DNA from 2 places in the Bacillus sp. C1 genome. Region 2 is predicted to be linked to the other one. Evidence: riboswitches for the same ligand, from Rfam matches in the RefSeq annotation. Region 2 holds a riboswitch; the other holds the start of a gene.

Region 1 (16,102 bases), on a different contig from region 2:
GTTAGAAAATCAAATTGCATTTATATATACCCCTGTTGAATATAAGTTGTGGCTATGAAGCCAAAAAGAGAAAAGGAGACCTGCACTCCTTTTCTCTTTTTGGTTTATGCATAGATAAATGTAATCTTCTACTTAAAGATAAGTTTTTATGGAAGTTCGTAATATTGATGTATGACGCATCTAAATAGAATCGCTATGGGCATAAAAAATGAAAAAGAGCATCTTCGAGTAGTGCTCTTTTTCATAATGAATCATAAAATGGCATCATGAAAGTGACAAAAGGAGTGGAAAATTGCGAACGTATCTATTAAAAGACACGGCTACAAAATAATATATGAAAGTTTATTTTGTAGGTGACAGTAAAATGAAAAGTGTCGGCTGAATCTTTGGAAAGAACAGGAGCTTACATCAAGGTTGTAATGAAAGAAGTAGTAAATCATATTATAAGCTCTGCAAGTGCAGAATTAGGATTTATGATTGATGCGAAAATCCCACAACATCCATGGTAAAACATAAAAAACGAATTCATTTTAATGTAGGCCTGTTAATTAAAATCAGCCTTTGCACAAACACATTTCGACCTTATTTCATAAACTGTTAAAGTATAAAATATATGATTTAAATGGCTAGTTCATGTACAGAATTATTTCTGAAGGAGTGAGTAAAAGAATGGGTAAGTTCAATAATTGTAATCCTTTTTTTCCTAATGACTGTTTCCCATGCGCATTCCCTGAATTTTTAGGCCCAACGGGAGCAACAGGAGCAACAGGGGCAACAGGGGCAACAGGAGCAACAGGAGCAACAGGAGCAACAGGAGCAACAGGGGCAACGGGAGCAACAGGAGATCCAGGCCCAACAGGTCCAACAGGTCCAACAGGAGCAACAGGAGCAACAGGAGCAACAGGAGCAACAGGAGCAACAGGAGCAACAGGAGCAACAGGAGCAACAGGAGCAACAGGAGCAACAGGAGCAACGGGGGTAACAGGAGTAACAGGAGTAACAGGACCACTTGTAACAGCTAATAATGCTCGTATAACGAATCCTGCAATTCAAACGGTAGCAGCTGGAGCTGATGCTCTTTTATCTACTAATAATACTATTAATGGAACAGCAATTACTCATACACCACCATCACCTTTTATTGTATTAGAGCCGAATCAAACATATTATGCTGCTTATGAAGTTGCAACAAATTTAGGTCTTGCTAATCAAGGAACTGCAATCGTGCAATTCAATTTGGATGGAGCTTTACTTGGAGGAACACAAAGTGAGTTTAATTTAATTGGTTTAAGTACAGTTTTCCCAGATGCAGTTAGAGTATCACACAGTTCACAAGCCGTATTTAATACAGGGGCAGCTCCTGGTGTATTATCGTTAGTTAATGGCTCAGCTCATACATTAACTTTTGAAGGAGCTAATATTGATATAGTGAAATTAGCATAGTATAATTTTTTAGGAGACGTTTCAAAATCCTTTTTTACAAGACGAAAACCCACAGAGGAAATGTATTTTCTCTGTGGGTTTTGTTATTTTTTCATTTTTATTCCTTAAGCTTACCTGGGGCGCTTATAAGCGATGTTGTTCAGTCAAAACTCAATTAGCCTTCAATTACTTCGTATTCATCGTCTGTTAATAATAAAATTTGTGTTTTTTTACCTTTGTTTTGGACTTCAATTACATCGTATGTACCTAGGTCTCTTAATTTATTTTGAGAAACGTTTACCATTACTTCAATAGAATCGATTAAAATATCTTCTTCTATATATGATTCAGGCAATGCCATATCCTCAGTATTTAATACACATGTGTATAGGTTTTGTATGTCAGCAGTCGTGGGATTTTGTTCTTCGACATCAATGATGTTTTTTACTGCTTCCATACTTTCTTCTTTTACTTGATATACTTTAATTTTAGCCATTGCTTCATTCTCCTTTATAACGTAATCGTAGAGGCTACAGTTTATTATAACGTTTTTTCGTGGAAAGATGAAATTGTTTCCTTTCGTAAAGTGAATGATCCTTTTTAAATACTCTTACTAGGCATTGTTTATATTATTTGGACACAACCTGGTACAGTTTCATTCTTCGGTCGTACTAACAAGTAATTGCGTTCATTCTGTTCGTGAAAAGTGAAGGTTTTAAATGAATCCTGTATGAATGGGTAACAATACTCCTACGGCGAAATTTATCGAAAATACAGAAGTTAACTTAGAGAGAAAATGCCCGTCAAAGTCCGATTAGTGAGGGCTCTCACTAAAGTTTTATAACTTAAACAATAAAACATTCTTATCGTATTCTTGCAAGCACCATTTATATTTAGTCAGAATAGTAGAAGGAACAGTCTCTTGATCAAGGTTCACTTCTTTAAAACCATATTTTTTATAAAAAGATGCCAGCTCTTCAAAAGGAATGCAATAAGTATTAGGTACATTAGATTGTTTTGCTTCGTTTACTAAGAAAGAAACGAGCTCTCCAGCTAATTTATACCCTCTATATTTAGGGAGTATGTAAATACCGCCCATTTCTATCGTACTCTCATCAATCTGAACGAGACGTCCAACTCCCGCATATTCTTCGTTGTGTGTCACAATTGCCACTTTATCTTTTTTTAAGTCACTGGATACAAATCCAACTATTTTATATTGATGATTAATCCATTCTAAATCCTCTGATGAAGCAAATTTGATTTCCATAAAAATACACTCCTTTGAAAATTCTGCTATTTATATTGTATAGGAAATACTATTATTTGTAACGAACTAGCAGTATGGTATTTAACTTGATATAGGTAGTTTACATGTCATTTTGACAATGAAGTTCATCTTTCAATATTCCGTGCATAGAATATAGAATAGTTTAATAATACTTTTTCTTTCTTCAATAGTGGTTTACGTATATAATTTAAAGGTAATTGTTCTTATTTTAGTATACTTATAATAGAATAGAGGTTTAAAAAATGAGTGTTAAAATTATTACCGATAGTGCGGCGGATTTACCAATAGAATTGCTGCAAGCTTACGATATAGATTTAATACCACTTCGTGTATATGATGAAGCTGAAACAGAATATTTAGATGGTGTTACATTAGAATCGGTTCAATTATTACAGAAAATGAGAGAAGGCGAAGTTTACAAAACATCACTGCCTTCATTAGAAACGTTCCAAGAGAAATTTACTACATATGCGAAGCTAGGGACACCTTGTATTTATTTAGCATTTTCATCTGAACTTTCAGGTACATATCAATCTTCGGTTGTTATTAAGGAAGAGGTAAAAGAAGAAAATCCAGATCTCGATTTAGAAATCATCGATACAAAATGTGCTTCACTTGGTCAAGGGATTGTCGTATTAGAAGCTGCCAAAATGGCTAAAAAGGGTGCATCGAAAGAAGAAATTTTGAACCGGATTGCTTTTCTAACAAAACGTATGGAACATATCTTTACGGTAGCTGATTTGCAGTATCTTGTAAGAGGCGGGCGGTTAAGTAAGGTAGCTGGATTTATTGGTGGCTTATTAAATATTAAACCAATTTTAAATGTAGAAGAAGGTAAGCTTGTACCACTTGAAAAGATAAGAGGTAAAAAGAAAGTTTTAAGCCGAATGCTTGACATTATGGAAGAGCGGGGGAATAATCTTACAGGTCAAACAATCGGAATCACACATGGTGACGATTTAGAAACTGCGAATGCATTACAAGCATTAATTACTGAAAGATTTGGCTGTGAAGTGTTTATTGTAAACACAATCGGATCAGCAATCGGAGCACATACAGGGCCAGGCGTTTTAACATTGTTCTTCTTAAATGAGGTAGAGTAAAGGGTTGATCATGATGATCAACCCTTTTTTATATAGATATAATATATTATGATCTTTTCATAAGTGAACTGCGTTTGATTTAAAACATATGATACATGTAAAGGAACTTAATTATAGCGATGATTTTTCAGTGAATACAGGAACCTCCAATCATTGTGTGGTATATGTGTCTGTTTATACGGGATGTTTTGTACTCTTCGAAAAATATAAATTGTAAAAATAATTAATTATCTTATTTACAAACAGCAGGGCATAGGAGTAATATATTGTACATAAATTCATATCACTATTCGCTGAGTCCATATGGAGCGGGGGAACCAACTTTTGTGCGATTGCACTTGGGGTGAATCCTTCTTACATGTAGGTAGGGCTACTCTCTAGGCCCGAATCCGACAGCTAACCTCGTAAGCGTTTTGAGAGGAGATACTATGGTGATTTTCAAAAACACTGGGTAAACTTCGGTGTCTTTTTTTATACCTTTTTACTGGAAAATAATTCAAAAAAGGATGAGGCATTTGAAAGGGACACCCATAAAAACTACAAATTCGCTTTTTTCTTTTTCTTCTCATTCCCAGCCTTCTGAGTTAAGAAGGGAACTTGGGATGAGACATTTAACAATGATTTCTATAGGGGGAAGCATCGGTACGGGATTATTTATTGCAAGCGGAAATACTATTCATACAGCAGGACCTGGCGGAGCAGTTTTAGCTTATTTGTTAATTGGCTGTATTGTGTATCTGTTGATGACCAGCTTAGGAGAAATGGCAGCGTATATGCCTACATCGGGTTCTTTTAGTACGTATGCTTCTAAATTTGTAGATCCGGCATTCGGTTTTGCGATTGGATGGAATTACTGGTTTAGTTGGACGATTACCATTGCAGTTGAAATTTCAGCAGGAGCCATTCTTATGAAATATTGGTTTCCATATAGCTCGTCTATTCTTTGGAGTGTGTTATTCATCCTATTTATGTTTGGAGTGAATATCCTTTCAGTGAAACATTATGGAGAAATGGAGTTTTGGCTTTCACTTATAAAAGTTATTACCATTATTGTGTTTATTACGTTAGGAATCGCAACGATATTTGGGGTTTTTAAAGGAGACTCTACTGGGTTTCATAATCTAACAATGGGAGACGCACCTTTTCATGGAGGTTTTCTTTCTATATTTAGTGTATTTATGATTGCAGGGTTTTCTTTTCAAGGTACAGAAATGGTCGGAATTGTAGCTGGAGAAAGTAAAGATCCTAAAAAGCACATTCCAAAAGCTGTGCGGCAAATCTTTTGGAGAATTCTCTTATTTTACATACTTACCATCTGTGTAATTGGAGTCATAGTTCCCTACACAGATCCGAATTTAGCCAACAATGACATTGGTAATATTACAATGAGTCCCTTTACACTAGTATTTGAGAAAGTTGGATTCGCGTTTGCAGCTTCTGTTATGAATGCAGTTATTTTAACATCCGTTCTATCAGCAGGTAATTCTGGAATGTATGTTGCAACCCGAATGTTATGGGTAATGGCAAAAGAAGGGAAAGCCCCAAAATGCTTTAAAAAAATGAATAAACAAGGTATTCCTATTTATGCATTACTTATGACAACGACTGTAGCAACCATAGCATTTACAGCTTCTTTATTTGGGGAAGGTCAAGCATTTATATGGCTTTTGAATGCTTCGGGACTTTGTGGATTTATTGTCTGGTTAGGAATTGCTGTAAGCCACTATCGTTTTCGGCGAGCTTATCTACATCAAGGGAAGGATCTTAACAAACTCCCATATCAAGCGAAATGGTATCCGATCGGTCCTATTTTAGCGTTTATAACATGTACCATTATTCTTTTAGGACAGAATTATTCCGCATTTACAGGATCACATGTGGATTGGTATGAAGTACTTGCTACTTATATTGGATTACCACTATTTTTAGCATTTTGGTTAAGCTATAAAGTTATGAAAAAAACAAAGGTGATTCCATTACAACAAGTCGATTTAGAGCATCCTGATCATTAAGAATGGAAATTAGGGAGATAGACATATGGAACTAGACATTGTACTCAGATTATTAGTAGCAATACTTGTGGGAGCAATAATAGGATTAGAGAGACAATGGCACAACTGTATAGCTGGATTACGTACAAATATACTTGTCTCTGTAGGTGCTGCACTTTTTGTGCTATTAAGTGTGCTTACTCCGCACGACAATACACCGACAAGAATTGCTTCTCAAATTGTAAGCGGGATTGGTTTTTTAGGTGCTGGCGTTATTATGAAAGATGGATTAACAGTACGAGGTCTAGATACAGCCGCAACCTTATGGTGTTCTGCGGCTGTAGGGACGTTAGCTGGCAGCGGTTATTTACTAATAGCTATAACAGGAACGATTTTGATTGTTAGTATAAATAGTTTACTAAGACCCGTTTCAAAATGGGTTTCTCAAAAAGCTGAGACAGGTTTTAAATATTCACAGCGGGTTCATTCTCTTTCTTATCGAGTGCAGCATAAAGCATCGGAGAAAAAATAGTGTTAGGGAAAAACGATTTTTAAAACTGTAATTTTGTTGGTGGAATTCCATGCCCATCAAGCTAATATTATGATGTGCCTCAAAAGTGAAAAAATGTAATAAAAAAGGATAGATAAAGTTAGAGTACCATATCTATCCTTTTCTGTACTCCAAATACTTAAGTTTGTTATCCCTTACAGAAAAAACTGAGTCAGTTTTTAAATGAGCATAGTGATAAGTATAGATGAAAAAGCGAGTTATTAATCTATTTATTTTTATGTTATGATATTTTTATATTATATGCGTCAATGGGATTTACAATTTGTAACAGTATACCCAAGTTATTTGTATGAAGAGTGATTAGTCATTGATTTTGTTTTTTTAGTTATAACAATCCCATTTTTAGTAATGCAAGCTTTCTTATTAATATTTAATTTTTTCCATTTTGATAAAAAAACAAAGTAAATTTTAATATAAGGAGATATCTACATGAGTTTGAAAGAACATGCAATGCAAGAATTTCAAGAGAAAATATCTTCAAATGAAAATATACAACATATGATTTCGGCTTATTATGAGATGCAAAGCGGTATATCTGGCTTAGTAGGAGTACCAAATGGGAATTCTACACCTATGAGAGGTATTCTAGCTTGCACAGAACGCCAGCTTTTATTTTATAGTGAAGTATTTGGCAAGTTTCCTATTTCATTACAGATACCTTACCACGCAATTAATGAAATAAAAGAGAAAAAACAAGCTTTTACGCTTTTTAAAATGATTCCTGTTATTGTTATTTCCCATCAAGATCAAGATGTTTTTTCAGCACGCGGAAATGAAGAGGAATTTGTACATTTAAAAGATTTTTTTGAAAAAGTGAAGGCTATGTCCAATTAATTAATTTTAACAAAAGTACATTTAAAATTTAATTGTTTAAAAGAAAATAAGAATTTTTGTATACAAACTATTTTCGGCATATTCGTGTATTGGGTTCTACACATTTTCAGATTTCGGATATGTTCACTCCTAAATATCAAGGATTCCAGTGATAGTGGTCAAAATGTTGGCGTGAAAACTCAACTATGATTTTTTATATGCAATTAAATATGTATAATTGCATAAATAAATTAAGGTATATTAGGTTATTATTGAATTAAGTTTTTAAGGAGGATATCTTAATACACTCCAATAGAGAACAATCCTTTTATAAAGAGTAAAAGCGTTTCAGTTATCGATGAAAATGAAATGTAGGAGAACGATATGAACAGGAAAAAGAAATTATGTACACTAGCTTTTATAACAGCAATATCTTCCATTACTATAACAATTCCAACAGAAGCGTCTGCTTGTGGAATAGGAGAAGTAGTGAAACAAGAGAACCAAGAGCACAAACGTGTGAAGAGATGGTCTGCGGAGCATCCGCACCATCCTAATGAAAGTACACACTTATGGATTGCGCGAAATGCGGTTCAAATTATGAGTCGTAATCAAGATAAGACGGTGCAAGCAAATGAATTACAATTTTTAAATACTCCTGAATATAAGGAGTTATTTGAAAGAGGTCTTTATGATGCTGATTACCTGGATGAGTTTAACGATGGAGGTACAGGTACAATCGGTATTGACGGGCTAATTAGGGGAGGATGGAAATCTCATTTCTACGATCCTGATACGAGAAAGAACTATAAAGGGGAAGAAGAACCAACAGCCCTCTCGCAAGGAGATAAATATTTTAAATTAGCAGGTGAATACTTTAAGAAGGATGACCGAAAACAAGCTTTTTATTATTTAGGTGTTGCGACGCACTACTTCACAGATGCGACTCAGCCAATGCATGCTGCTAATTTTACAGCTGTCGATATGAGTGCCTTAAAGTTTCATAGTGCCTTTGAAAATTATGTGACGACAATTCAAACACAATTTGAAGTGAAGGACGGAAAAGGCGTATATGGTTTAGTGAATTCTAATGATCCAAAACAATGGATTCATGAAACTGCAAGACTCGCAAAAGTAGAAATCACGAATATTACTAGTGATCAGATTAAATCTCATTATAATAAAGGAAACAATGTTCTTTGGCAACAAGAAGTTATGCCAGCTGTTCAGAGAAGTTTAGAAACAGCTCAAAGGAATACGGCAGGGTTTATCCATTTATGGTTTAAAACATATGTTGGCAAAACTGCTGCTGAAGATATTGAAAAAACTGTAGTAAAAGATTTTAAGGGAGAAGCAATACAAGAACATAAAAAATATTTCGTTGTGCCGAGTGAGTTTTCAAATAGAGGTTTGACTTTTGAAACGTATGCGAGGAATGACTATGCACTATTATCTAATCACGTAGATGATAATAAAGTTCATGGGACACCAGTTCAGTTTGTATTTGATAAAGAGAATAATGGAATTCTTCACCAGGGAGAAAGTGCACTGCTGAAAATGACGCAGTCTAACTATGATAATTACGTATTTCTCAATTACTCTAATATGACAAATTGGGTACATCTTGCAGAACAAAAAACAAATACTGCTCAGTTTAAAGTGTACCCAAATCCGAATAACCCATCTGAGTATTACCTATATACAGATGGATACCCAGTAAATTATCAAGGAAATGGTAACGAAAAGAGCTGGATTGTGTTAGGGAAGAAAACGGATACACCAAAAGCGTGGAAATTTATTTCAGTTGAATAGGATCTTCTAAAAGAGAGAAAGAAAATATATATAGTGTAATAATAGTTCATGTGTTTAAAATGAGATCTTGTTCATTTGCTAGTATCTAATTTCAAAGGGGATTTGTATATATGTCATTTCAAAAAACAAAACTAGGTATGGTTGCTATTTCTTCATTCTTTATTTTAGGTTCTTCGTCCTTGTCATTTACAAATACTACATATGCTGAAGCAGTTTCAGCGACTACGAAAGCAGGGGCAGTTTTAACACAAGAGGTTACTGCAACTAATTATGATGATACGTATTATAATAGTACGAAGGGGAAAACGGGTTCAGAATTAAAAAAGGAACTTCATACTATTATTGATGATCATACAAAAATATCATACAGTGCGGTTTGGGATGCATTAAGAGATACGGATGAAGATCCAAATAATAAAAATAATGTGATCCTTTTATATACAGGGCGTTCGCAAGGGAAACTTACAAATGGTTCAGGTGTAGATAACTGGAACCGAGAGCATGTTTGGGCAAAATCTCACGGTAATTTTGGGACAGCAGCAGGACCAGGAACGGATCTACACCATTTAAGAGCGACGGATGTATCTGTCAATAGTTCACGTGGAAATTTGGATTTTGATAACGGTGGCGTGAATCATTCAGAAGCGACAGAGTGTAAATACGATAATGATTCTTGGGAACCTCGTGATAGTGTAAAAGGTGATATTGCTAGAATGTTATTTTACATGGCTGTTCGTTATGAAGGGGATAACGGTGAAGTAGATTTAGAACTTAATGAGCGAGTGAATAACAATAAAGATCCATATATGGGAAAACTATCTGTCTTACTAAAATGGAATGAACAAGATCCTGTTGATGACTTTGAGCGAAAGCGTAATGAAATAATCTACTCAAAGTATCAACATAATCGTAATCCATTTATTGATCATCCTGAATGGGTGAATGAGATTTGGAAATAGATGAGTAAAGTTATGGTTTGATAAAAATGTAAAGTAGAAAGGAGTGGTCCTAATGGCCACTCCTTTCTTATATATAAATCCATTTTGATTTTTCGACACATAACCCGCTGCTATGAAGAACAAAAAGTGTACTACACTCATTTTCTCTCTTTGTTTTAACTTGGCATGGGGCAAGAAGAAGGGCTGATCGCTTCTATGCATGGCCGGATACTCTCTCCCAACTAAAAAGAATGGTTTTATGTCATTTTTAAAATTTAGATTTATATATTTACTCCACAATAATGGGTCTATAAGGGATTGGTGAGGAGAGTATCATAGAGGTTTTTACCGTACCAAACGGGATGACAATATCGATTAATGATTCTAATTCTTTCATTGATTGCACAGCCACTTTTAAATAATAGCTACTTTCTCCTGTTACTCGGTGGCATTCAAGTATTCTATGTTCGTTGTATATGTTCTCTTCGAATTTTTTGCAAGGGATTTTTAAGTTCTCTATTCTTAAAAACGCTTGAATTCCTTTGCCAACTGCATCAGGAGAAATGCGTGCGGTATATTTTTCAATTATCCCTGCATCATATAATCGTTTGAGTCTTTCTGTAACACTAGGACGACTAAGGTGTAAATGTTCCGTCATTTCTTTAATTGTCATTCTGGCATCTTCTTGTAAAAGTAAAATGATCTTTTTATCGATTTCATCCATAATGTATACTCCTTTACAAAACTGAAAATAAATAACTAAAATACCTTCATAATATAAAGTTTAGAAAATGTTTATGTTCATTTTTGAATATAAAATAGATTGAAAGTTTTCTATAATTTAAATATAAATGGAGGTGCATGGAATGTCTAATGATTTTAAAGAAACGATTTCCATTCGAAAAGGCACAGCTTTATATGTAGGGGCCGTTTTAGGATCGGGAATTCTTATTTTACCAGGTATGACAGCTAGTATAGCGGGGCCAAGTGCTATTGTTTCTTGGTTTTTAATGATTTTGCTTAGTATCCCACTTGCGTTTACTTTTGCATTTTTATCTATTGAGTATCCGAGTGCAGGTGGAATTGCAACGTTTTCTGAAAAAGCTTTCGGAAGAAATGTAGGAGCTATAATAGGATGGTGTTTTTTTATTGCTGGAAGTGTTGGGCAAATTATCGTGTCTCTAACGGGCGGGATGTATATTGCTAAAGTCTTCGATTTTCCTGTTTACTTTGCATATGCGATTGCTTTTCTTATTTTAAGCATAGCTATTTGGTTTAATTTCTTTGGATTGCAAATAAGCGGAGTGTTTCAAGTATGTATAGGTGTATCAACTTTTCTGATCTTACTCCTAACAATTGTTTGCTCATTACCTACGATTGAAATGAAGAATATGAGTTTGAACGTTTCAGAAGCTGAAATACAATCAATTTTACAGGCTTCATTATTCATATTTTGGTCTTTCTTTGGATGGGAAGCAATTTCAAGTTTAGCACCAGAATTTAAATCTCCAAGAAAAAGAAATATCATTTTTTCTACAGGAATAGCTATTGTCATTATTGGGTTTTTATATATAGGAATTGCTGCTTCAGTAATCGGTACAAAATCATATTCGATAGGGTTTGATAATAGTACTGCTCTTGTGATCGTTATAAAAAACACATTAGGTGACCAATTCGCATGGTTAGTTGGATTAGTAGCTTTTATCATTTGTTTAGGGACAACGAATGCATTTATAGCAAGTATGAGCCGGCTTGGTTATTCTTTAGGGAAAGAGGGATTTGCCCCTAATTACTTGAGGGGTTTGAGTAAAAAAAGCCATACACCAACGAATGCTTTAATAATAGTAGGTTTCATTGCAATAATAGGACTTTTCATAAGTTTCTTTTTTCATGTTAGCATAGATCAATTAGTACTAATCCCTAATTCATTAGGAATTGTGACATATATAGTGGGTACGGCAGCGGGAATCAAGCTAATCAAAAATAGAGTAGGAAAGATCTCTTCTGCATTAGCATTTACATGTTGTGTAATGGTATATCCATTTATAGGTGATGTCATCGCCATTCCGATTGTAGTTGCGTTGATATGTTTAACGTATTTATATATCAAAAAAAACAGAAATAAAATATTTGGATAAAAGTCGGAATGTTTCAATGTATCTAAATTCAAAAGATTCATATATAATTAGCTATGAATAGTTCATTGTAATAATCTGTAAAAATAGGGGGTTATAAAATGAATCCAGTCATAGAACATCCAACGCGATGGGATTTGGAAAGGTTATATACTGACATAAAAGATCCTATGTTCTCTACAGAAATAGAAATTATTAAACAATTAATAGAAACATATAAAGAAAATAGTGACTCAGAAACCCTTTCACAAATGATACAACGGATCGAAAAGGCGGAGTACTACTTGTATTGTCGTTTTACTGAACACGTAGAGGAATCGACAGTTGTTCCACAGAGGAAAGTAAATGATTTGAAAATGGAAGTTCGTTCATTATTACAAGAATCAAATCACGAAAAAAGTAACTTCTCTGAAAATCAAAGCATTAGCTTTATAGAGAATGAATTAAAAGCTTGGGAAGACATGTACATCCAATTACGAAATAGATTAGAAATACATCATAATAATGAAGTACTTTCATTTGGAAAAGCAAACTATCTTGCGATGAATGCGGAAAGTGATTCTAAAAGATTAGCCGTATTCACTTCTCTTACAGAGGCATTGGAAAAGGAGAAAGCGATATTTGCTAGTGTGCTGAATCAAATAGGGAGATTGCGTAATCTAAAAAGTAACCGAATGCAAGAGAAAGAGGTATTGTCACAATCCCTGCAAGCAAACGGCATTTCTAAAAATGCGTTATTGGAAATGTGGAACGCTATTGAAGGAAATCTTGAAAAGTTATCGCGTGTTTTAGATTTTCATAAAAATAGTAAAAAAACATTTACATGGCATGAACTGATGACCGCAGAAGAAACGGAACAAATTGAAATTCCTTTTTCAATTGCGGTTGAAAATATTTACGATGCCTTAAAGGATATTGATGAAGAACTAGCACAATTTGCACAGCAGGCTATTATGAATGGATGGATTGATGCTGAACCAAGAGATAATAAGCCTCCTAGTGGATTTTGCGCTCCGTTTTTTAGTGAAAGAGAATCCCGCATTTCATTACGGTATGATGGAACGATTGATAGTGTAAGAATATTAGCGCATGAATTAGGACATGCATGGCATTTTTATGTAATGAGTAATAGGCAGTCTACCGCATTTTTGGATGATTGTCTTCCAATGAGCATGGCTGAATCAGCATCCATTTTCTTTGAAATGGTACTTGTAGACTACTTAGTGAAAACAGCTGAACGCAAAGAACTAAGAAAGTCATTGCTTAGCTGGAAAATCAGAAATAGCTTTAATTATGTAATGGCCATTCGAGCTTCATTTCAATTTGAGGAAACATTTTATGAAGAAAGTCAAAAGGGACCTTTAAGTGCGGATGAATTAGAGAAATTGTCTATAGTCTCACAAAAAGAAGCTTATGGAAATGGTTTAACAGAATATCAACCGTTTGTTTGGATGAAATATGGTCAATTTTATACAGCGAATGTTCCTTTTTACAATTATCCATATACAGTTGGTTATTTACTGAGTTTAGGATTATTAGAAATTGCAAAACAAGATGGTGGTGAGTTTCATTCAAAATATAAAGCATTTTTATGTGAGACTGGAAAGCACCCAGTTGAGGAGTTAGTGAAACAATACTTTCATATTGATCTTGCTGATCATGCGTTTTGGAAGAAAGCATTACTCCAAATAAATAAAGATATTGCTGAATATTTGCAGCTTATAAAAGAGGGTGAAAAGAACACATAGGGGAAGTGTATGTAAGACATGGAACAGCAGTACATAAAAGACATACCATTTTGTAGCTTAGAATATAAGCGTGTAATAGATATATTAAAAAGTTGGTTATCTGAAAAGGAAAATAAACCAAAGTTTATCGTTACAGCGAATCCTGAAATTGTAATGTCTGCTAAAGAAACTTCGGCTGAATCCGTCCGTTTTAAAAAGATTTTGCTATCTGCGGATTTAATAACAGCAGATGGAATAGGTGTAATACTTGGTTCTAAAATTTTAAAAGGAACATTGAAAGATCGTGTTACAGGTGCAGATGTAATGCATGACTTAATAGAGGAATGTAATCAAAATGGATACCGTGTATTTCTTTTTGGTGCTGCACCAGAAAGTAATGAGAAAGCGTTAAAAAATTTAAAAGCGCGTTTTCCACATGCTACTTTCGAAGGAGAACATGGTTTTATCAAAAATGAGCAGATAGAAGCAGTCAAACTTCGCATTCAACAATTTGAACCACACTTACTATTAGTAGGATTAGGGTCTCCTAAGCAAGAAATATTCATCTATGAAAATCTTGAAAAATTAAACGTACCTGTATCTATTGGCATTGGAGGTATGATTGATATTGTATCCGGCACAGTAAAACGAGCTCCAAAAATTATGAGGGATACTGGAACAGAATGGTTATATCGGTTAGTGACACAACCTAAAAGAATAAAACGCCAGTTGATCCTTCCAAAATTTTTAGTATCTGTTATAGCCGAGAGGGTTCGGAAAAGTGTTCGTTAATTTTAAAATTCATATGTAATCGAGAAGAGGTATAATGACAAATGAAAAAAATCGGGATTATTGGAGCTATGCAAATCGAAATAGACCTACTTTTGGAAAAATTAGATATTCACGAAGAATTTACGTTTGCTAAAATGCCTTTTTATCGAGGGATTTTCATGGATAAAGAAATTATTCTTACGCGATGTGGGGTTGGAAAGGTGAATGCAGCTTCATGCGCACAAATATTAATAAATAAATTCGAAGTAGACTGTATAATTAATACTGGAGTCGCAGGTGGATTGCATGGAGGTATGAAAGTTGGAGATCTCGTCATTTCCACGAATGTTACACATCATGATGTAGATAAAGGACAAATGAAAAGATTGTTTCCATTTCAGGAATCGTTCATTGCGGATCAGGAATTAAGAAAACTTGCATTCAATTCATGTAATGCAATTGGATTGGAAGGAAACGTTTATGAAGGCAGAATTGTTAGTGGAGAATGCTTTGTTGAAGATGCGCAGCTGAAAGAAAAATTAATTGCTGAATATAAGCCGCATTGTGTAGAGATGGAAGGGGCGGCGATTGGTCATGTTGCGTATATAAATGATGTACCATTTCTTGTCATTCGATGTATTTCTGATACTGCGGATGATGAAGCAACTATATCATATGAAAACTTTGCAAAAGTTGCGGCGAATCAATCTTCAAGGGTCATTATTAAAATGATTAAGAATATGAAAAGTACCGCGTATCAAGGATCGACTCATTATTTAAGGTTATAAAAAAAGATTCCATAAGGCACATTCTTATGGAATCTTTTTCTCTTTACGTAACGATGATGTTACTTTTAAATACTTCAATAAATGTTCAGGGTGACCTTGTACATAATAAAAGTGTGGATTATCTTCATCATCATAAATCATGATATAGGGCTTTTCGTTAAGTGGAAGGAGTACAAGGACTTCATCTATCGTTGTGTGTATCCATTGATTTGTAATGACTACAGGTTTAGATAAAGGGATTTTCACCATATGCCCAGTTTTAGGGACAACATTTAAATTTTTAAATGCGCCAGTAATGGATTTTGCATATTGTATTACTTCTTTTTGAATTTCTATGTTTGGAGATTGTTTTTGGATAACCATTTCCTTTTGACAATCAAAAACTTCAATTTGTTTCGTTGTTTCTGCGAAAACATTTGTTGATAATAAAAATGAAAACAGAAAAATGCATCCTATTTTTCTAAACATGGAACAACACCTCATATTTACTATTCCCTCAAATCCTATAAATATTTTTGTCACATTGATGTAACAAAAATATTGTATGATAATGTTTACAATTCATTCAATAGATAGTTAATGGAGGAAGAAACACATGAAAGTATTAATTGCAGATGATGAGCAAGATATGCTGAAAATTTTAAAAGCGTATTTCGAGAAAGAAGGATTTCAAGTTCTTCTAGCAAAAGATGGAGAAGAAGCGCTTGAAATATTTTATGAAGAAAAAATTGATTTAGCTA
Region 2 (16,102 bases):
TATAATTTTTACTATTCACAAAGATTATTACATAAAAATATTATTCATTTTCATCCGAAATTTGTCGAAATATGCAAAAGTAACTTTGTTTATATCCAAGCTTTGTACTGTAATGTAATTTAAACACAGCAATTTTTTATCGTAAAGAAGTATTTTAATTCCCTTTATTTTCAATGGTTCCTGTCCTTATTTTAAAATAAAATCAAATAGGTTCATCCACTTTAAATATCCATAAATAACAATAGAAAATATGAATTATTAATCCGAGATAAAATTATTTCAATATAATTATTTTGCAGATATGCAATAATGCATATATACATGATTCGGCAAATAAAAAAGGTAGCTTTACCTAAGTAAAGCCACCAAAAAATCTATTATTCTTTATTTTTTCAAGTGATAAGGCACAGTTGTGATCACGACATTTCTTCGATAAAGTAAATATGCACGAATCAACAAGCTCGACTGATTATGCAGAATGTTATGCCAACCTTTCTTCGGGATAAACTGTGGTATAACTACCGTAACTCGATAATTCGATTCACTTGCTTTATATTGCACTGTATCAATAAACTTTGTTAGCGGTTGTATAATACTTCGATAATTGGAATGTAGCGTAACAAGCCTTACCTCAGGCTGCCATTTCTCCCACTTCTCTTCAAATTTCTTCTCTTCTTCTCTTTCAAAAGAAACGTAAACAGCAATGATTTGATCTGGTGAAAGGGATTTAGCATAATTTAATGAGTTTTCTACTACATGCGTCATACCAGCTACAGGAACGATGATTACATTTCCTTCAATCGGCACAATTGGTTCACAAGTTTTAAGACTTAATTGATCGCCTACTGCTTCATAATGCCTTCTAATTCGATGGAAAACAAAAATGATGGCAGGTAAGAAAATTAAGACTGTCCAAACTTGTGAAAACTTGGTTAAAAAGAACATACTCATAACGATAAAACTAATAATTGCACCCGTTAAGTTAATCGTTAATTTTAAAATCCATCCTTTTGGCTTTTCACGAATCCATTTCACTACCATTCCAGACTGGGACAGCGTAAATGGAATAAACACACCTACTGCATAAAGCGGGATAAGATGTTCGGTTTGTCCTTGGAAAGCAATAATTAAAAGAATTGAAGCAACTCCAAGTATGATAATTCCATTTGAATACCCTAATCTGTCTCCCCTAACTGTAAACATTCTGGGTATAAACTTATCTTTCGCAAGATTAACTGCTAATAAAGGAAAAGCAGAATAACCAGTGTTAGCAGCTAGGATTAATATTAACGCTGTTGTTCCTTGAATAAAGAAATACATGAAGTTCCGTCCAAATGTTTGTTCAGCAATTTGTGAAACAACCGTTACCTCTTTACTTGGAGTAATTCCATAATAATACGCTAAATATACAATCCCTGAAAATAGTACTGCAAGTAAAGATCCCATCGCAAGTAACGTTTTAGCAGCATTATTAGGAGCTGGATCTTTAAAATTTGGAATTGCATTAGAAATCGCTTCAACACCTGTTAAAGCAGAGCTACCTGATGCAAATGCTCTTAAAAGTAAAAATAAACTAATCCCTGCTACTGGCGTACCAATTGGTGTATGCAACTGAGGTGAAACTTCACCTGTTACAATGTTATATATACCTACACCGATTAATATAAATAGTGCTAAAACAAATAAATAAACGGGATAAGCTAAAACAGAAGCGGACTCCGTGACACCTCTTAAGTTCAAAATTGTAATAAATATTACAAATATAATCGCGATAATCACATTATGCTCATGTAAGCTAGGAAAGGCAGATGTAATCGCATCTGTACCTGCCGATACACTAACTGCTACAGTTAAAATATAGTCTACTAATAAGGATCCTCCAGCTATTAATCCTGGATTCACCCCTAAGTTTTCTTTAGATACAACATATGCTCCTCCTCCATGAGGATAGGCAAAAATAATTTGTCGATAAGATAATATAAGCGCTGTTAATAACACTAATACTCCCATCGCAATTGGAATAGAATACCAAAACGCTATTGCACCAAGGCCTGCTAAAGCGATCAAAATTTGCTCTGGACCATAGGCAACCGACGATAATGCGTCAGAGGATAAAATTGCTAACGCTTTTGTTTTATTAAGCTTTTGTTCCCCTAATTCGGTTGATTTTAACGGTCTTCCAATTAAAAATCTCTTTATAGATGAAACCACTGTTGTCCACTCTCCAATAATTTTGTACGAACAATTCTCTGCTAGTTAAAGCTAATAAACTACCTTCTCAGAAAACAAAAAATGTCTACAAGCTATAACAAATAGACTTGTAGACATCAATTTTTTTGTCGCACAAGCTCCACCTTCCTTCTCAATATAACGCTTACGAGGTTAGCTGTCGGATTCGGGCCTATGAGTAGCCCTACCTTTTTCAAGGATTCACCCCTTGGATTATGCACTAATCCATCAAAACGGGTCCCCCGTACCATGCGGTTTCAGCGATTTAGAAATTTGAAACTGTGGATTATAATACTCCTTTATTTTAAAAAAGTAAATAATTTTTTTAAAACAATAGCTTAAATTTTTAGAAATAGAAAAATCGCGATGATTATGTAGGGTATTACTTCATGAACGAACATAATACGTCATATCAAGTTTGAATAAAAAGGATAATAGATTTACATAAAATCGTTTTTTGTCTGATAAATTCTTAGATGAAATAATTGAAGAGCCTACTCAACTATACGCTAACTCACAAAGGAATAAAATGATGTACGCACAAATAAAGGTAATGCATAATTTATTTCCGAACAAAAGGACGTTTCCTTATATAGACCTACTTAATATTTCTCCAGGTAATCCATCAATCTCACAAATTTTCTCTGATGTAAATCCTTGTTTTATTAAAATTTTTCTAGAAGGGATATTTTCCGGATCAATAATTGCTTTCAGTACGTTCAATTTTGTTTGCTTAGCTAGTTCAATTAATTGTTTTGCAATTGTGGTACCATATCCTTTCCCCCAATAAATAGGCAATATCATATAGCCAATTTCAGCTTCTTCTCTTTCTTTTTCATTTAAAGTTAAATGCCCAAGACCAATAAATTCATTCGTTACACTATCATAAACTTTATATGAACCATACAACTTATATTTTCCATTACATTCTAATAACTTTTGATAGTTAACTTTGGCCTCTTTCAACGGAATCGCTCGTTCTGTAATTTGTACCATAACTTGTTCATTAGATACTAATTGGAAGTAATCCTTAAAATCTGTCACTTCAAATTTCTTAAAGTTTAGTCGCTGCATTTTATTCCTCCAAGCTTTCCACTTTATCAAATAGAAATTATCATTATTATTTTAAGTTAATCAGAAAAAGCCGATACTATTTTTATAATATCGCCTTTCAATTTAATTGTTCATACATGTCAGAATTATAATGTAAAAATTCAATCCATAGGGTGGTCTTCATCCCTCACTAATTATTACCCTACACTAATCGGACTTTTGTAGGCAGTTGTCCCACACACATAACTTCTTTTCTTCCGGTGAATTTTGAGGTTAGAGTCTTACTATCAGCAAATAGCAGGATAATAGAGGCCGTTTGAACGTTCTCTTACAGCATCTCTTCGTAAACTTTTAAATTTTGATAAATAATTTTTAACAATGGCGCATCTATATGCAATTGTTTTGCTAATTTCAACAAATATCCTTGTAAGTACTCCCCTTCGATAGATGAACCTTTTTCCATATCCCGCTGCATGGAAGATTTCATATCATATGAAATCTTATCAATCGTCTTCATATGTTCGTCAACAATATGATCCTGAATTGGGGCTCCAGATACTTTCATAATCTGCGCTACTTCTTCAAATAAATTTCGAATCAAGTCCCGGCCCCCGTCACTTTCACGGATCGGTCCTATTGGTGCACGCATTAGCGTAGTCACGCCTGACATAACAGTAATAAATAAATATTTATGCCACATATCTTGCACAATATGATTACTCAAAACAAAACTTGCTTTTGTACCCTTTAAGGTATCGACAACCCTATGTATGCGTTCTGTATGTAGATTTTTAATTTCCCCAAATACAAGTTGGTCAGCAGCGCTAGTTTGAACAACATCTCCCTCGTCGTTTAATGTTGTTTCAATAAAACACAAACCTCCAATAACTTTATCCTCACCAAATACTTGTTGTAGTGCGGATAGATGGGCTATACCATTCAGTAGCGGTATAATAATTGTGTTCTCACCAACAAATGGCTTCAAATCGTTTATAGCTTCTTCTAAATGATAAGTTTTTGTTGAAAATAAAATTAAATCGAATGGATCTACGGATTCAGTTTTTATGATTAATTGTGGTGTAAAGGAGAAATCTTCCTTTATACTACGAATAACAAGACCATTTTTCTCAAGCTGTTGTTTCCGGCCACTACGAACGAGAAAAGTAACGTCCTCCCCTTTTTCTACTAAACGGCCCCCAAAATATCCTCCGATTCCTCCAGCTCCTAATACTAAAATACGCATATAGAGAACTCCCCCCTTTTCCAAACATGAAAATTTTACTTCCTTGTAGCATAACTATATTATATATCCGATTCATTAAACAAACAGAAAATTCAACTTTCAACTTTTTTTATATAATAGAATTCATCATTTTATTAATGAATAGATTAGTAGCATTTCAATTTTTAAAATTATGGATTATAAACTTAATAACTACTTATAAAGTACCTATTCTATCCCCCCTTAATAAATACATACCAAAAAATGATATACTAAATGCAAAACCTTTAGAGGAGCTGACTATTATGGGGATGATTGGACAGTATATACTCGTTACAGATGAGGAATTAAGTAAAATCAAAAATAAAGAGTTGGATATTTATTTTAAAGAATCCGATTTAGATATTGATAAATCATGGCAGTTACTTCATTTTATACTATGTGGGGAAATTGGCGGAGGCGAACCACCTCTTGGACATGTCGTACCCTTAAATGATTCCATCATAGATAACGATTCGCTCGGTACGTTTTACCTTACAGCTAGTCAAGTAGAAGAAGCATATTCTGCAATAAAAGATTTAAGTAAATCTGATTTCAACAACATGTACAACTTTCAAGAATTAATGGACGAGCAACTTTATCCACTTGTTGAAGATGATGATTCTGATGAAATATTCGAATATACTTATAGTTATTTTTTAGAAATTAAAGATTTATATAAGCAAGCTGTTTCAAACAAGCAATGTACAATCTTTTTTATTATCTAAATAGAAATAAAAAAACGGATCCTCTCTTTTACGAGAAGATCCGTTTTTTATTAAAGTGAAATATTATCCTAATTTCACTTGATTTTCTTCTTCAATTTTTGCTAATGCGATTGCTACTTGCTCTTCTGTTAATTCATGTTCTTTTACATAACGATTGCGTGGATGTACACGGCATTCATGAGAACATGCACGTAAATATTTCGCTTCATTTTCTTCAGAACATAAGATTTGTTTGTTACATTCTGGGTTTGCACAATTTACATAGCGCTCACACGGTTCATTTGTAAAGTGATCTTTACCAACGATAACATGTTCTTTTTGGTTCACTGGCACACCAATACGTTCATCGAATACGTAACATTGTCCATCCCATAGTTCCCCTTGTACTTCAGGGTCTTTTCCGTATGTTACAATCCCGCCATGAAGCTGACTTACATCTTCAAAACCTTCCTTGACTAACCAGCCAGAAAATTTCTCACAGCGAATACCACCTGTACAATACGTTAAAATCTTTTTGCCTTCGAACATTTCTTTATTTTCATCAATCCAATCTGGTAATTCACGGAATGATTTAATATCAGGTTTAATTGCGCCTCTAAAATGGCCTAAATCAAATTCATAATCATTTCTCGCATCAATGATAACTGTATTTTCTTCTTGCATTGCTTCATAAAACTCTTTTGGCTCAAGATACTTACCTGTCGTTTCTTTCGGATTGATATCATCTTCTAAACGAAGTGTAACAAGCTCTGGACGAGAACGTACGTGCATTTTTTTGAACGCATGCTCATCTGCCTCATCTACTTTAAAAACGATTCCAGCAAAACGTGGGTCGTTCTTCATTGCTTCCATATATTTCTCTGTTTGTTGGACAGTACCTGAAGCAGTTCCGTTGATTCCCTCTTCTGCAACAAGAATTCTTCCTTTTAATTCAAGTGAATTACAAAATTCTAAATGCTGAGCAGCAAATTCTTCAGGATTCTCAATTGTAGTGTACATATAGTACAGCAACACTCTATATGGCTTTGTATTTAACATTTTATTTTTACCACCTATCTAATTCAATATTTTAAAATCATGTATAAGTTAACGATCATATCGGAACATATAAGAATAAGAAAGAATTTGTTAACGATTGTTCAAATAACTTTCCCCTATTTACAATATTTTCCCAGAAGTTAACGCAAATGAAAAACGAGATTACATAACAAACCAATACGGCTGTAATGTAATCCCAATATATTATATAACATACAAATGGATTTCCAGCAATTAATATGCTATGTGCTATATTTTACAATTTTAAAAACTGCTTTTCCATTCCATATTATGCGTCACCTCTGAATGGGCGCTTTCTGCGGGAGTCGCCACTCTCCGTTCCGTGTGTTAAAGTTGATCCATTTTCAAAAAATCAACCCCATGTTACGGTGATGGACCTTTCTCCTCCAAAAGTTACAATTCTATATTATTTATTTTTGTTATATAGCTATTTCTAGCACACCTTTTATTGTATACAGTCATATAATTTGCATTAAGGAAACATTTATGCTCAAATAAAAATATCAACTAAATCATCTAAATATATTGAATTAGACAAGAAGAATAAATACAATAATTGCAGCAAGTTAAGAAACTAAAGGGGAAAACTACTATGAATAAAGATATAACAAAAGATGAACACGTCCCTTCTCAAAGCACAACTGTTCAATCTGCTCATCTAGCTCTAAGCGGCGAGACAAAAGGGTTTAAAAAATTATTACCTTTTCTCGGACCTGCTTTTATCGCATCCGTTGCTTATATTGATCCAGGGAATTTCGCTACAAATATTGCAGCAGGATCACAATACGGTTATTTATTACTTTGGGTGATTCTAGCTTCCAATTTAATGGCTGTATTAATTCAGTCTCTATCAGCAAAACTTGGTATTGCTACTGGAAAGAACCTTCCTGAAGTCGCTCGTGAACATTTTTCAAAACCTGTTTCAATTGGATTATGGATACAAGGCGAACTCGTTATTATGGCTACTGATTTAGCTGAATTTATCGGTGCTGCTTTAGGATTATATTTACTGTTCGGTATTCCAATGTTACCGGCTGCCTTAATTACCGCAGTTGGATCATTCATTATTCTTGAATTTCAACGCAGGGGCTTCCGCCCATTAGAAGCTATTATTACAGGAATGGTCTTTATCGTCGTTGTTGCATTTGGTGTACAAGTATTTTATGCCAAACCAGAACTGAGTCCTCTTCTTTCAGGACTATTTATTCCTAAATTTCAAGGTGTAGATAGTATTTTACTTGCAGCTGGAATTTTAGGTGCAACAGTCATGCCACATGCGATTTATTTACATTCCGCTTTAACCCAGCGCCGCGTAGTCGGAACAACAGATGAACAGCGCAAAAAGATTTTTCGCTTTGAATTCATTGATATCATTATTGCAATGGTGATTGCTGGAGCAATTAACGCAAGTATGCTAATCGTAGCAGCTGCCTTGTTCTTCAAAAATGGATTACATGTTGAAGACTTAGACGTTGCTTTTCATGAATTTAGCAATTTAGTTGGGCCTGCATCAGCAAGTCTCTTCGGAATTGGCTTGTTAGCTGCAGGCTTATCTAGTTCTTCTGTCGGTACAATGTCTGGTGATATTATTATGCAAGGATTTATCCGCATGCATATTCCGTTATATGTAAGACGGTTTATTACAATGATTCCGCCTCTTGTTATTATCGCTTTAGGTGTGAACCCAACTTACGCTCTTGTTATGAGTCAAGTCGTATTATCATTTGGTATCGCATTTGCACTAGTACCTCTTATTATGTTTACAAGTAGTAAAAAGATTATGGGCGTGCTCGTAAATCATCGTATTACAAGCGCAATTGCTTGGTTAATTGCTGGGCTCGTTATCGCTTTAAATATTTTCTTACTGTATCAGACATTTAGTGGGAAATAATAAAAAGGCATGTGATACAAAACTATAAAGAGAAACATAGTAATCTGACCAGGTGGGCTCGTATAAAAAGGTGAATGAAATTTTATCAGCGATTTTTCAAATATATCGATCGTTTCTCATCATATATCGGCGATTCGACAAAGGATATCGACTAACTAACAAAATACGACAAAAACAAGAGCTCACTAGTTCTTCTTTCCCAACACGCTAAAGAATGTGATCCATATTTGTATCACATTCTTTTTATTTCATTTAGGTGAAATGACATCCCCTATTGGTGACTCTTTACCGTCCTTCAAATGGCCCCATCCATTTGGCATAGCCGTGCCCTCTATCTCTCGAAAATACAACGGTAAACCTTCCGAAAGAAACATGCTCGTCTTAGATGGATCTTGTCGTTGATGTACTTCAATTAATTGAACAATATCCGCGTCATCATCTACGATTAATATAGACTGTTGTTTCATAACCCATCCTCTTCCATGATCATTTGAAATATATTCCATAAAACTATATTAACATGTAGCAAAAGAGAATCATCATTTCTTTTTAGCCCGTTTCTTTACTTTAACTAAAAAAAGAGCTAATGCTTCTATATCAAGCAATTAGCTCTTTTCCATCTCAGTATTTCTACTTTTCAGCTATAAAAGCATGTTTATACGTGTACACACCGCCAAATTGATGCTTCTCAATGCCCTTTATATGCTTCTTTTGTATATATGATGAGCCAGTATGATAAAGCGGAGCAATTGCAGCATCTTCCAATACGATTTGTTCCGCTTCTTGTAAGGCTTTCCACCTTTTCTGTTGGTCTAATACAATATCATATTTTGCTTGCTTGATAAGATCGTCATAATAAGAATTCGAGTACTCCATCCTATTATTCGGATTATCTGTCGTAAATACTTCTAAGTAACTTATCGGGTCTTTATAATCTGGCCCCCATACTACCATAGATATATCATATTGTCCTGTTTGTTCTAGCTGTAATTTTTGCTTAAATGGTTGCTGTTTAATTTGCACTGTTAAACCTTGTAAATGCTTTTCTAAATCTCCTTTTATGTATTCAGCTATACGTTTCGCATTATCTTGTTCAAAGGTTAAGAATTCTACTGTGACACTTTCCGTGCCAAGCTCTTTTTTCGCATCTTCCCAAAGTGTTTTTGCTTTTGGTAAATCATAGTTAGCGATATTTCCATTTTCCTTTCGAAAATCTTTTCCATTTGTTTCATTCGTATATCCTCTCGGTATAAGACCTTGCGCAGGAGCTGCCCCATTGTTCATAAAATGACTTACAAACGCTTCTTTATTTAGTGCTAAAGAAATAGATTGACGAAGTTTTTTATTTGCTAGTGAAACATTTTTTTCGTTAAATCGAAGCATCGCTACGGCAGACTCATTTGATACATGTAGCTCTTTATTATTTTTGTATCGTTCTACAAATGTAGAATTTAGCGGCACACGGTCAAGAGTGCCAGATTCATATAAATTTACAGCTGCCATTGTATCTTTTACAATATGGAAGTTTATTTCATCTAACTTTACTTTTTCCTTATCCCAATATGCACTATTTTTCTTTAATTGAAACTCTTGTTCATGCTCCCATTTCTCTAATACAAATGCGCCATTGTATATAAGGTGATTCGGCTCTAAAGCATACCGACTCCCTTGTTCCTTCACAAATGATTCGGACTGCGGTAAATAAATAGGTAATGCTAATAATTGCAGGAAATATGGGACAGGATTCTCTAATTGTACTTCTAACGTATAATTATCTAATGCTTTTACACCTAACTGATCAGCAACCAATGTACCTTTATTTATTTCCTTTGCATTCTTTATATCAAATAGCATGTATGCATATTGAGATACCGTTTCAGGACTCAATGTCCGTTTCCAAGAAAAAATAAAATCATGTGCTGTTACTAATTCCCCATTTGACCATTTTGCGTCTTTACGCAAATGGAATATATACTTTTTCCCATCCTCGCTTTTCTCAAATGACTTCGCCACACCAGGTATGGGCTTATCTTGATCATCTAGCACATACAATCCTTCAAATATATTTTGCATCACATGTGATGATGTACCATCCATCGCTTTCGCTGTATCAAGAGAAGGGATTTCCTCTGATACTGTTACGTTTAACACTTGTTTCCCATCCTCTTTATTAACTTTATTTGCTGTACTACTACAAGCCGATAAAATCAAAGGTACGATAAGTGTAATTACTAGTAAGCGGCTTTTTTTCTGCTTCATGCATGTTTCTCCTTAAATTCAAATAATTTTATAAAACGTTTTATATTATAACAGAAAGGCTAGTATAAAGGCGTGATATTCTATCTACTATTTATTCATTTCACATAAAATTCACAAAAAAAACGCTCTCCTCATGTATTCCATTAAAAAGGATAGCGTTTTTTATTAATTTTTCCATTTCAATTACATCTTCAATCCTCGTTTATAGCGACTCGCTTCAAAAATAATTCGTTCCTCATCCAATGTTTTACATTCACCGTCCCACACAATGCGCTGCCCGTTAATGACAACATCTGATACGTCTTTTCCACTCGCAGCATAAACAAGGTGTGACAACACTTCTTCTGCTGGCTGTAAGTGCGGCTTATTAGATGGATCAATTGTAATAAAGTCAGCACACTTTCCTACCTCAAGTGAACCCGTTTGTTTCATTCCAATGACTTCTGCTGCTCCTTTTGTCGCCAGTAGAAGAGCCGTTTCAACAGGTAAGGCAGTTGCATCTTTATGAATTCCTTTTTGCAATAACGTTGCAACGCGTAGTTCTTCAAACATATCTAAATTATTGTTAGATGCAACGCTATCTGTTGCAATACCAACTTTAATTCCAGCTTCTAACATCGCCTTAACATTCGCTATACCAGATCCTAATTTTAAATTGCTATTTGGATTGTGTGCTACACGAACATCATGCTCTGCTAAGAAAGTACGCTCATATTCGTTTAACACAACACCATGAGCAATCACTGTCGGTCTCTTAAATAAACCACAGCTCGCTGCATATTCTACGGGACGTTTGCCATATTGCGCTTCAATATCATGTACTTCACGTTCTGTTTCTGAAAGATGAATATGAACCATCGTCTGATTTTCCACCGCAATTCTCGCACACTCTTCTAACATTTCAGTAGAGCATGTATATGGACTATGAGGTGCAACCATCGTTGTTAACATGCCGTTTTCACTATAATAGCGTTTTACATATTTTTCAGCATCTTGAATCGCTTTCTTTTCATCCTCTTTCGTTCCAAAACTAAATAAAGTTCTTGAAACGGCCGCTCGCATTCCACTATTACGAACCGCTTCCATAATCGCGTCTTGGTCTACACCAATTGGATTGAACATATCAGAAAATGTTGTCGTCCCGCTTTTCACCATTTCTAATAAACCAAGTTCTGTACTAGCAACCGCAAGCTCTGGCGTAAATTGCCCCTCAAGTGGCCAAATTCTCGTTTCAAGCCACGGCTGTAACAACATGTCATCACCAATGCCACGTAAAAGGCTCATCACAACATGTGTATGTGTATTCACAAGACCTGGTAATACCCATTTCCCTTTCAGATCCACTACTTCATCTACTTGATTTTCATTAGAGAATTCACCATTTTTCACTTCTATAATTTTACCATCTTCTACAATGATATATCCGTTTTGTAACACTTCATTCTGTTCATTTAAAGTTGCAATCGTAGCGCTTACATAAGCTGTTTTCAAAAGTATTTCTCCTCTCAACTCTATGAAGTCTATTCCCTTTAATAAGTTACCACCATTATAGTAACTTATTAAACATGAAGAGTCAAAAGATAATTTATATATAAATCCAAATTAAAAAACGAACATCAAACCATTCTTTTTAGATGGATGAGAGCATCCGGCCGATTGTAGTAGCGGTCAGTTCCCTTTTTTAGCCCCATGCCATGTAAAAACAAACAGAAGAAATAAGTGGGGATTTCCTTTTGTTTTCATAACCGCAATTTAGATGTTAGAAAATCAAACTGGATAGCTGTACATACTTTTTGTTTTAAAACATCATATTGTTTTTCATTGGTATCCACAAATGCTTCTTCTCGATTAGAAGGAATATTCATATATGTTATTCAAAAAAAAAAATTGCGATGCTGTAAAATCATATCGTTTACCATCTATCACATTATAAAAATGCCAAGCCTCTCTAATTATCAACGATATCCCTCCATTCGCCATCAGTAAAAAGCGGTCTCGTAAATCTCTCTTCGCTTTGCTATATTCATTAAAGATTGCATAACCCCTCTGGAAAGCACAAATTAGCCGGTATATTTGAATCTAATTCAAGCAAAATATTTAATCATTCTAATTTAAGATAAATTGTTAGGAATAATTATTGAGGTAATAAGCGGCGTTTCTTATGAAGAAGTTCTAAAAAGGGTGATTGACATTTACTAGATCTGACAATAAAAAATTTTAACACCGTTCAAAAATTTGAACTGCGTTAAAGTTTTTTTGAAGTGAAGATTTAATCGGTGAGGGGTTTTCCTCCTCTCGTAACAAGACAAGTATCAAAACTCATTTAATTTACCTTCGCTCCATAACACCTTACCACAGCAACTGCCTGCTCAATATCCAACTTTACATTTTTCAAATCAAATGCTCTAAAGTCAATTCTATCAACGATTGCTCCTCTTAAATCTGCACCAGCTAGCTTTGCTTTCCCGAATTGCACACCTGTCAAATCAGCATCACGTAAATCTGTTTTTTCTAAATTACATTCATACAAGTCAGCTTCAACTAAGCGAATCCCTTTTAACTTTTGTTTACTTAAATTCACGAATCTTAAATTTGTATATGACCAATCACCCGCTACAATTGTTATCCCATCTAAATTCGCCTCTTCAAAATCAGACCCTGTCATTTTACATTCTTCAAACTTAGAAACAAATAAATTTGCTCCAGAAAAATTACAATTAGCAAAAGTAGTTCCTTGATGGATAGACGCATTAAAAAGAACACCTGTAAAGTCACATTCTATAAAATTACAATTTTGCGTTACAATCTCTGATGCATCTACACCTCTGAAACGGCATTTAATGAATGTACAATTTTTTAATTCCTCTTCTTTTATAACAATATCTCGAAAGTCTATTTCTACATACTCTGTATCTACAAACTGCATCTACCTGAACCTCCACTTTCCCAAAAAGAAGCCTCACTCCACGTGGAAGTGAGATGTCTTTTTATACATTATGCTCATGTAACCAATTAATCAAATCCTGGAACACTTCATTTCTATTCACTTCATGAAACATTTCATGCCTTCCATTTTCATACAAACGAAGCGTTACATCTTTTACACCGCATTTCTTATACATATCATACACTTCTCTTACACCTTTTCCCATATCTCCCACTGGATCACGATCACCAGAAAAAATATGTATTGGAAGGTCTTTAGGCGTTTTTTTATATTCCTCTAGTTTATTCACTTCTAGCACACCGCTAAATAATTCACGATAAAAACTCGTTGAGCAAATAAAACCACATAATGGATCTTCTATATATCTATCAACTTGGTTTGTATCTGAAGATAGCCAATCAAACTTTGTCCGATTTGGTTTAAAATGCGAATTAAAATTCCCAAAGGATAAAAAGTTCAACAGCGGACTTTTCGTTTTCACGCCGCGAAGCTTCATTTCAATCGTTGCCACTTTGTGACCTACTACACCTAAAAACCCAGGATTTCCACCCGTTCCAGAAATGAGAAATCCATCATATAACTCACCACGAAGCTGCACTGCACGTCTTGATAAAAAAGAACCCATACTATGTCCTAATAAAAAAAGCGAGCTAGTGTGCTGCTTTCGAATATATTCCGATACAAAAATCACGTCAGAGACAGCTTGATCCCAGCCAACATTCGGTTCAAAATGACCATAATCTTCTTCCTGCTTTGCTGTTTTCCCATGTCCCCTATGATCATGCGCATACACACCATATCCAGCTTTCAACAAAGCATCAATGCATTCTGTATAAACCCCAGCATGTTCCGTCATACCATGTGCAATCTGTACAATTCCGCGAGGTTCACTTTCCGGCAACCACTTACGCAAATAAATTTCCGATCCATCAAGTGCCGTAACAAAGCTTTCCTGTATGTTCATTTTCACACCCTCCAAATCCATTATGTATCTCTTTATAAAATGAATGAGTATTCATTATTCTTACTATGTATTATATGCAATTGCTTCAGTTATGACAAACACGGTATTTTGTATTCATCAAATAATTTTCTTGACGAAAATTAAATAAAATTATATAGTTACTTACATAAAGTAATTAATATATTTAAGGGGGTTTCACCTATGATGCCATCATTATTTTTAGCACACGGTTCGCCAATGCTTGCTATTCAAGATACAGACTATACACGTTTTTTAAAAACGCTTGGAGACACATATAAACCGAAAGCGATTGTTATTTTTACAGCACACTGGGAAAGTGAAGTATTAACCATTTCATCTTCTGATGATGAATATGAAACAATTTATGACTTCGGCGGTTTCCCTCCCGAATTATACGAAATACAATATAAAGCAAAAGGCTCTTCAGCTATTGCAACGATGCTCGAAACAAAATTTAAAAATAAAGAAATTCCAGTTCACAAAAATACAACGCGAGGATTAGATCACGGTTCATGGACATTATTACATCGTATGTATCCAAAAGCTAATATACCTGTCGTTCAAATATCCGTAAATCCATTCCTTTCTGCAAAAGAACAATATGAAATTGGACAAGCAATTAGTGAGCTTGGACAAGAGGATATTTTAGTAATCGGCAGCGGTGTTACTGTGCATAATTTACGTGCACTCAAATGGGATCAAACAACACCTGAACAATGGGCTGTCGAGTTTGATGATTGGATTATAAACCATATGCAAAATGGCGATAGAGATTCCTTGTTCAATTGGGAAACCGCTGCTCCTCATGCACATTTAGCCGTTCCAAGAGCAGAGCATTTTGTCCCTCTTTTCATTGCGATGGGGAGCGGGAATACTGCTGGGAAAGTAATTCACCGTAGTTATGAACTTGGAACATTAAGCTATCTTTGCTTTCAGTTTTAATTGATTTAAAATAAAAAGGATGAAGCGCCGTTCGCTCCATCCTTTTTATTCAATATTCACAACCTACATATTTCATATAGTTAACTAACTTCCAAATGCTCTTTTTCTGATAATTCCGCGCTTTTACTATTAAAATATACCCAAATACAAGCTATGAATAAAAGCAATGATGTAGAGAGAAATACATATTGAAATCCGGCATGTGCGGCAATTTGGCCACCGAGTACTGGTCCAATCATATTTCCTAAAAACTGAAAGGATTGATTATAACCAAAGATACGTCCAGTTACATGATGTGGTGTATGCTGTTTCAGTAGAGTTTGTACGGAAGGTAACAATCCCGCTTGTGCAATTCCTAATAGAAAACGTAATATTAATAATTGCCATGCAGCCGTTACAAATGCTTGTGGGATAAAAACAATTCCTGCAACGAACAATGCTACAACTAAAGTTTTTTGAGGTCCAATATGATCTGATAATCTTCCTAGTTTAGGAGCTGCTAAAACGACTGCTAAACCTGTCGCAGACATGACTGCTCCTGCAATCATCTCAATATGATCTGTATGGGGACCCGCCAAATGTTTTACATATAACGTAATAATAGGCTGTATTGACATATTGGCAAGCTGAATCATAAAAGTTGCTACAAACAAGCTCATAACAAAATGTTTTGCTGGAACCATCATCCATACTTTATTTGGTTGCTCTTTTCTCGCTTGAACAGATCGATTCGATTCGTGTAAGAAGA

What was found. Region 2 has a riboswitch for cyclic di-AMP ahead of kimA (potassium transporter KimA). Riboswitches for the same ligand answer to the same signal wherever they lie in the genome.
Region 1: it holds a riboswitch for cyclic di-AMP, as region 2 does, so the genes downstream of both, ACX5JI_RS21115 (amino acid permease) here and kimA (potassium transporter KimA) in region 2, are expected to answer to the same signal.

Annotation. Positions count from the first base shown of each region.
Region 1 is NZ_JBTMZT010000010.1:95,184-111,285, reverse strand. Features, by position in the region: gene ACX5JI_RS21140 (hypothetical protein) at 372-509, shown strand; gene ACX5JI_RS21135 (collagen-like protein) at 670-1,443, shown strand; gene ACX5JI_RS21130 (hypothetical protein) at 1,598-1,918, opposite strand; gene ACX5JI_RS21125 (GNAT family N-acetyltransferase) at 2,261-2,692, opposite strand; gene ACX5JI_RS21120 (DegV family protein) at 2,956-3,816, shown strand; cyclic di-AMP (ydaO/yuaA leader) riboswitch at 4,098-4,241, shown strand; gene ACX5JI_RS21115 (amino acid permease) at 4,332-5,828, shown strand; gene ACX5JI_RS21110 (MgtC/SapB family protein) at 5,854-6,339, shown strand; gene ACX5JI_RS21105 (GRAM domain-containing protein) at 6,808-7,212, shown strand; gene ACX5JI_RS21100 (zinc dependent phospholipase C family protein) at 7,576-9,003, shown strand; gene ACX5JI_RS21095 (endonuclease I family protein) at 9,114-9,962, shown strand; gene ACX5JI_RS21090 (Lrp/AsnC family transcriptional regulator) at 10,231-10,665, opposite strand; gene ACX5JI_RS21085 (APC family permease) at 10,808-12,079, shown strand; gene ACX5JI_RS21080 (M3 family metallopeptidase) at 12,178-13,824, shown strand; gene ACX5JI_RS21075 (WecB/TagA/CpsF family glycosyltransferase) at 13,843-14,595, shown strand; gene ACX5JI_RS21070 (5'-methylthioadenosine/adenosylhomocysteine nucleosidase) at 14,637-15,362, shown strand; gene ACX5JI_RS21065 (hypothetical protein) at 15,387-15,830, opposite strand; gene ACX5JI_RS21060 (response regulator transcription factor) at 15,958-16,102, shown strand, end outside.
Region 2 is NZ_JBTMZT010000003.1:245,419-261,520, forward strand. Features, by position in the region: gene kimA (potassium transporter KimA) at 385-2,211, opposite strand; cyclic di-AMP (ydaO/yuaA leader) riboswitch at 2,357-2,502, opposite strand; gene ACX5JI_RS12215 (GNAT family N-acetyltransferase) at 2,818-3,303, opposite strand; gene panE (2-dehydropantoate 2-reductase) at 3,611-4,525, opposite strand; gene ACX5JI_RS12225 (YfbM family protein) at 4,810-5,271, shown strand; gene trhO (oxygen-dependent tRNA uridine(34) hydroxylase TrhO) at 5,335-6,309, opposite strand; gene ACX5JI_RS12235 (Nramp family divalent metal transporter) at 6,923-8,221, shown strand; partial or broken gene ACX5JI_RS12240 (M23 family peptidase) at 8,470-8,625, opposite strand; gene ACX5JI_RS12245 (peptide ABC transporter substrate-binding protein) at 8,852-10,480, opposite strand; gene ACX5JI_RS12250 (bifunctional S-methyl-5'-thioadenosine deaminase/S-adenosylhomocysteine deaminase) at 10,664-11,989, opposite strand; partial or broken gene ACX5JI_RS12255 (YunG family protein) at 12,220-12,433, opposite strand; gene ACX5JI_RS12260 (pentapeptide repeat-containing protein) at 12,804-13,406, opposite strand; gene ACX5JI_RS12265 (alpha/beta hydrolase) at 13,468-14,391, opposite strand; gene ACX5JI_RS12270 (DODA-type extradiol aromatic ring-opening family dioxygenase) at 14,593-15,354, shown strand; gene ACX5JI_RS12275 (multidrug efflux MFS transporter) at 15,435-16,102, opposite strand, start outside.